Linked DNA regions of Kitasatospora fiedleri. The protein of the gene in region 1 interacts with the protein of each later gene in a pairwise test. Links are inferred from orthologs where the notes say so. Each region holds a gene or a part of one and is shown on either strand. Other genes may lie near its edges.

Region 1 (3,085 bases):
CCCGCGAGGAGCTCGACGCCGCCGCCGCCTTCGGCTCGCTGCGCGGCACCGCCACCACCGTGCCCGCCGCCGACGGCACCGGGCTGTACGTCGAGGTCGACGAGGCCCCGGCGGGCGGCGGGCCGACCGTGGTGTTCTGCCACGGCTACTGCCTCAACCAGGACGGCTGGCACTTCCAGCGGGCCGCGCTGCGCGGCGCGCTGCGCACCGTGTTCTGGGACCAGCGCAGCCACGGCCGCTCCGAGCGCTCCCGCTCGTACGCGGGCGGCGAACCGGCCTCGATCGACCAGCTCGGCGCGGACCTGGAGGCGGTGCTGGACGCGGTCGTCCCCGAGGGGCCGATCGTGCTGGTCGGGCACTCGATGGGCGGCATGACCGTGATGGCGCTGGCCGACCGGCGCCCCGAGCTGTTCGGCCCGGGCGGCCGGGTGGCCGGCGTCGCGCTGATCGGCACCCTGGCGGGCGACTGGGACGCGGTGCCGCTGGGCCTGCCCGCGGTCGGCGCCAAGGTGGTCAAGCGGGTCGTGCCCGGGGTGATACGGCTGCTGGGCCGCCAGGTCGAGCTGGTCGAGGCCACCCGGCGCTGGGGCGCCGACCTGGCCGCGGTCTTCTACCGGCGGTTCTCGTTCGGGAGCCGGGACGTCGACCCGGCGGTCGCCCGGTTCGCCGAGCAGCTGCTGGACGCCACCCCCATCGACGTGGTCGCCGAGTTCTACCCGACCTTCTCGGCGCACGACAAGCGCGCCGCGCTGGCCGCCCTGGACGGCCTGCCCGTCCTGGTGCTGGCCGGCACCAAGGACCTGCTGACCCCGCCCGAGTACTCGGAGGCGATCGCCGCCGCGCTGCCCGGCGCCCGGCTGGTGCTGGTGCCGGACGCCGGGCACCTGGTGATGCTGGAAGACCCCGGCACCGTCGACCGGGAGCTGGCCGCGCTGCTGGAGCGGGCCGCCGAGCGGGCCGGGACGGGCCCGCTGCCGGAGGCGCTGCGGGAGCTGGCCCGGGAGCGGCCGGAGGGCTGAGCGGCGGGCGCCGCGCGGTGTGGCACCTTAGGGGTGGCCGCATCGATCGAAGAAGGACGCCATGGGTTCGCAGACCACTCTGACCGTCGACACCGCGGAGCGGATGACCGGCCTCGGCCGGCGGCTCGCCGCGCTCCTGCGCCCCGGTGACCTGGTCCTGCTGTCGGGGGAACTGGGGGCGGGCAAGACCACGCTGACCCGCGGCCTGGGCGAGGGCCTGGGCGTGCGCGGCGCGGTCACCTCGCCGACCTTCGTGATCGCCCGGGTGCACCCCTCGCTGACCGGCGGCCCCGCGCTGGTGCACGTGGACGCGTACCGGCTGGGCGGCGGCCTGGACGAGATGGAGGACCTCGACCTGGACGTGTCGCTGCCCGAGTCGGTGGTCGTCGTCGAGTGGGGCGAGGGCAAGGTCGAGCGGCTGTCCGAGGACCGGCTGGAGATCCGGATCGAGCGGACCCTGGGCGGCGAGGCGGCGGACGCGCTGGGGGAGTCGGACGGGCGGCGGGTCACCCTGACCGGACTGGGCGGCCGCTGGGACGCCGCGGACCTCACCGGTTTGGGTGAGAACTGAGCCGGGTTTCCGACAGCGCGTCGGGAAACGGTTGCGGCGCACCGCGCGGGCGTGATGGGATGGCGTCAGCAGGTTAGGTATGCCTAACTAGGGAGGCGCCCCATGGTGAGCACACCCCCCAGGACCACCGAGGACCGTTCCGCCGCCCCGGCCGCCGCGCCGGAGCGCACCGCCGAGGCACCGGCCGCCCCGGCCGCCGGAGCCACCGCCGCCGGGGCACCGGCCGCCGCGCCGGTGCCGATGCGCGCCCTGCTGGCGGCCTGCCGGGCCGCCGAGGCCGTCTCCACCCCGCCGGAGCGCCGCGCCGCCTGACCGGCCGCGGCCGGTCAGGCGACCACGACCACCCGGGTGCCGTTCGGCGCGAAGTCCCACAGCGCCTGGCCGTCCGCCCGGGACGCCCGGATGCCGCCGGTCCTGGTCGTCGGGTCCACCGAGGGGGCCGGCGCCTTCTCGTCCACCAGCGCGCTGAACCCGAACACCGTGCCGGACTGCTGGGCGAACCGCACCACGTGCTCGATCTGCCGCCCGTCCGTGCCGGTGCCCGAAGCGGTGCGGCTGGTGACGGTGTAGGTGCCCGCCGCGGGCAGCGTGTTGCCCGGCACCACCTTGAACGCGGCCACCACCGGGTCCGGCTTCTTCGGGTCGACCAGCCAGACCTGCTGCGCCTGCAGCGCGAGCACCACCCGCAGGCCCGAACCGGACTCGGCAGGCAGCGGCGGCACGCTCGGCCGGGCGCTCTCCGGGGCGGAGGCCGACGGGGCGGCGCTCGACGCGGACGGCGCCGCCGCGACCGCGCGCGAGGCCGCGCCGTTCGCCTGGAAGGCCAGCAGCCCGATCACCGCCACGGCCCCCAGGGTCAGCCCGCCGACCACCGCACCAGGACCCAGCTTCGCCACGTCAGCTCCTCAACGCTCCGCGTCTCACCTTCGGGAAGGCCCATCGTGCCAGGTGCGGCGCGCGGTTCCGGACTCCTGGCGATCGTGTGTTCCCGACCGGTCCGGGGCGGTGCGGGCCCGCGCGCCGAACCCTCTAACCTTGGACCCGTGCTCCTCCTCGCCTTCGACACCGCCACCCCCGCCGTCACCGCCGCCGTCCACGACGGCGAGCGGGTGCTCGCCGAGTCCTACGAGGTCGACGCCCGCCGGCACGGCGAGCTGCTGCTGCCCACCATCGCGGCCGTGCTGCGCGCCGCCGGCGCGGACAAGCGCGACCTGACCCACCTGGCGGTGGGCGTCGGCCCCGGCCCGTACACCGGCCTGCGGGTCGGCCTGGTCACCGCCGCCGCCCTCGGCGACGCGCTCGGCCTGCCCGTGCACGGCGTCTGCACCCTCGACGCGATCGCCCACCAGGCGCGCGCCGAGGGCCTGGCGGGGGCGTTCGCGGTGGCCACCGACGCCCGGCGCAAGGAGGTCTACTGGGCCTCCTACGACGCCGACGGCGCCCGGGTGGGCGGCCCCGCGGTGGACCGCCCGGCCGAGATCGACCCCGGCCCGCG
Region 2 (3,303 bases), 290 kb from region 1 along the record:
CAGCCCTCCGGCGACAACGAGACCGGCAAGCGCGACCCGCGCGACTTCGCGATGTGGAAGGCCGCCAAGCCCGGCGAGCCGAGCTGGGAGACGCCCTGGGGCCGCGGCCGCCCGGGCTGGCACCTGGAGTGCTCGGCGATGGCGCACAAGTACCTGGGCCGCGCCTTCGACATCCACGGCGGCGGACTCGACCTGATCTTCCCGCACCACGAGAACGAGATCGCCCAGTCCCGGGCCTTCGGCGACGAGTTCGCCAACTTCTGGGTGCACAACGCCTGGGTGACGCTGGCCGGCGAGAAGATGTCCAAGTCGCTGGGCAACTCGGTGCTGGTCTCCGAGATGGTCCGGCGCTGGCGGCCGATCGTGCTGCGCTACTACCTGGCCGGCCCGCACTACCGCTCGATGATCGAGTACAGCGAGGAGTCGCTGCGCGAGGCCGAGACCGGGTTCGCCCGGATCGAGGGCTTCATCGAGCGGGCCGTGGAGCGCTGCGGCCCGGTCGACGCCGCCCCCGAGGTGCCGCTCTCCTTCGCCGAGGCGATGGACGACGACCTAGGCGTCCCGCAGGCGCTCGCCGCCGTGCACATGGCCGTTCGGCAGGGCAACAGCGCGCTCGGCGCGGACGACAAGGAGTCCACCGCGGCCCGGCTGGCGGAGGTCCGGGCGATGCTCGGCGTGCTCGGCCTCGACCCGCTCGACGAGCAGTGGGCCGGCGGCGCCGAGCAGGGCGAGGAGCTCGGCGGCGTGGTCGACGCCCTGGTCCGGCTGGTCCTCGACCAGCGCCAGGCCGCCCGCGCCCGCAAGGACTTCGCCACCGCGGACACCATCCGCGACCAGCTCGGCGCCGCCGGGCTGGCGATCGAGGACACCCCGTCCGGCCCGCGCTGGACGATCGGGCAGTGACACCGGGCCGGACCACCGGCCGCCGGTAGTACCAGTAGCCCTCCGGGGCGCGCCGGGGCCGTACCTTTGTAGGGGTGCGGCCCCGACGCACGAAGCAGACGCAGAGACAGGAAGTACAACCATGGCCGGCAACAGCCAGCGCAGGAACCGCCGCAACCCCGGATCGAAGAAGGGTGCCAGCGTCGGTACCGGCGGCCACAGCCGGAAGGGACTGCAGGGCAAGGGCCCGACCCCGCCCGGCGAGGCCCGCAAGGGCCACCCCAAGCAGCGCGCCGCCAACGCGGCGCTCAAGCGCGAGCGCGACGCCAAGTCCCGCGCGGGCATGCGCCGCGCCGGCGGCGGCTCCCGCAGCGGCCGCGGCGGCGCGGGCGCGGCCGAGCTGGTGGTGGGCCGCAACTCGGTGGTCGAGGCGCTCCAGGGCGGCGTCCCGGCGACCGCGCTGTACGTGCAGCAGTTCCTCGACACCGACGACCGGGTCCGGGAGGCCTTCCAGGCCGCCAACGAGCGCGGCGTCCCGCTGATGGAGGCCCCGCGGGCCCAGCTGGACCAGATGACCGGCGGCCTCAACCACCAGGGCCTGGTGCTGCAGGTCCCGCCGTACGAGTACGCGCACCCCGACGACCTGCTGGAGGGCGCCGCCGACAACGGGCAGGACGCGCTGATCGTCGCGCTGGACGGCGTCACCGACTCCCGCAACCTCGGCGCCGTGGTCCGCTCCGCCGCCGCGTTCGGCGCGCACGGCGTGGTGATCCCGGAGCGCCGGGCGGCCGGCATGACCGCGGGCGCCTGGAAGACCTCCTCCGGCGCGGCGGCGCGGCTGCCCGTGGCGCGCGCCACCAACCTGACCCGGGCGCTGGAGGCATACCAGAAGGCCGGCGTGATGGTGGTCGGCCTGGCCGCCGACGGCGAGGCCGAGATCGGCGACCTGGACGTGCTGACCGGCCCCGTGGTGATCGTGGCCGGCTCCGAGGGCAAGGGCCTGTCCCGGCTGGTCTCGGAGACCTGCGACCTGCTGGTGCGCATCCCGATGCCGGGCCGGACCGAGTCGCTGAACGCCGGTGTGGCGGCGGGCATCGTGCTGTACGAGGCCGCCCGGCTGCGCGCCAAGCGCTGACGCGGGGTGTTGCGCTGACGCGGCGGCGCCGCGGTGCGGGGTGCCGTGCCGCAGCGGCGCCGCGGTGCGGGGTGCCGTGCCGCAGCGGCGCCGCGGTGCGGGGTGCCGTGCCGCAGCGGCGCCGCGGTGCGGGGTGCCGTGCCGCAGCGGCGCCGCGGTAGCGCGTCGTTTTCGTGGGGGAACCGGTCGGGTCCGGTCGGGCCCGATCGGTTTTCTCATGATCACTTCAAATCCTCGCCCGGAATCCACCCGGGAGAGTGTCCTCGGGGCCCGTCACCCGGTTAGAGGGGTGTGGACACCAGAACACCTCTGCGCCTCGGGCAGCGCCCCGCGGGGATAGACGACGGTCCGGGCCTCAACACGGTCCGGGTGCCGTCCGACCCGTCGAGGCTCAGCAGCACCCAGGCCAGTTTCCGGGTCAGGCTCTCCGCCCCGGTGGCCCCGATGATCGACGCCCCGGCCGGTGCCGCCTTCGGTGACCCGTACGGCCTGCGCAGCGGCGTCACCCCGCAGATCGTGGTGCCCGCGGCGTCGGTGCCCGCGCTGGCCGGGATCACCGCCGCCTCGGTCACCGGCGGGGCCCCCCGCCGCAAGGCCCGGGTGGTCACCGCCTGGAGCGGCCGGACCGGGCCCGGCGACACCGCCGCCACCCAGCTGCTGGAAGCCGTCCGGCTGACCACCGTGCCCGCCCCCGCCAAGGGCTTCGAGGACGACGACACCCAGCAGCTCCAGGGCGTCCCGCGCCAGTACGGCCCGGCCGGCACCCCGGGCGAGACCCCGCACGTCGGCGTCCCCGAACTGCTGGACGAGACGGTCCGGATCGGCGCCGGGCGCAGCTGGCAGCCCGAGGGCGAGCTGCCGGAGGTGCCGTCGCTCAGCGAGGGCTCCAAGCACGCCTGGTACCCCGGCCGCCGGGTCGACCTGGGCCTGGTGCTGCTGCCGCTGCGGGTGCTGCTCGGCTCGCTGTCGGTGTACGCCGGGTTCAGCAAGCTGTGCGACCCGGTGTACTTCGACGGCGGCGAGCGCGGCTCGATGATGCGCTGGCTGTCCTCGCTGCACCCGTGGAAGGTCGCCCAGCCGCTGCTGGACTTCGCGATGGCCCACCCGGTGGGCGCCGGGCTCGCGGTCTCCTTCCTGGAGATCGTGGTCGGCGTGCTGTCCATCCTGGGCCTGTGGCAGCGGCTCGCGGCCGGCACCGCGATGGCGCTGTCCGCGGCGCTGCTGTTCACCGTGAGCTGGAAGGCGGTGCCGGTCTACGACACCCCCGACCTGATCTTCCTCGCGGC

The links.
Region 2: the proteins of tsaE (region 1) and rlmB interact in binary tests that used the Escherichia coli proteins (3 or more experiments, as listed by UniProt). The link is inferred for Kitasatospora fiedleri from one-to-one orthologs.

What each region holds. Positions count from the first base shown.
Region 1 is NZ_OX419519.1:3,157,189-3,160,273, reverse strand. What follows is about bases 58-2,835. They hold tsaE (tRNA (adenosine(37)-N6)-threonylcarbamoyltransferase complex ATPase subunit type 1 TsaE), read left to right. Parts: upstream 58-1,080; coding sequence 1,081-1,590; downstream 1,591-2,835. Other genes in these bases: tsaB (tRNA (adenosine(37)-N6)-threonylcarbamoyltransferase complex dimerization subunit type 1 TsaB), read left to right, coding at 2,634-2,835; QMQ26_RS14470 (L,D-transpeptidase), read right to left, coding at 1,917-2,486; QMQ26_RS14475 (hypothetical protein), read left to right, coding at 1,693-1,902; QMQ26_RS14485 (alpha/beta fold hydrolase), read left to right, coding at 58-1,019. In the rest of the region: more of QMQ26_RS14485, read left to right, coding at 1-57; more of tsaB, read left to right, coding at 2,836-3,085. UniProt on the Escherichia coli protein: Required for the formation of a threonylcarbamoyl group on adenosine at position 37 (t(6)A37) in tRNAs that read codons beginning with adenine.
Region 2 is NZ_OX419519.1:3,446,193-3,449,495, reverse strand. Bases 25-3,020 are described here. They hold rlmB (23S rRNA (guanosine(2251)-2'-O)-methyltransferase RlmB), read left to right. Parts: upstream 25-1,024; coding sequence 1,025-2,017; downstream 2,018-3,020. Other genes in these bases: QMQ26_RS15905 (DoxX family membrane protein), read left to right, coding at 2,387-3,020; cysS (cysteine--tRNA ligase), read left to right, coding at 25-903. Outside these bases: more of cysS, read left to right, coding at 1-24; more of QMQ26_RS15905, read left to right, coding at 3,021-3,303. UniProt on the Escherichia coli protein: Specifically methylates the ribose of guanosine 2251 in 23S rRNA.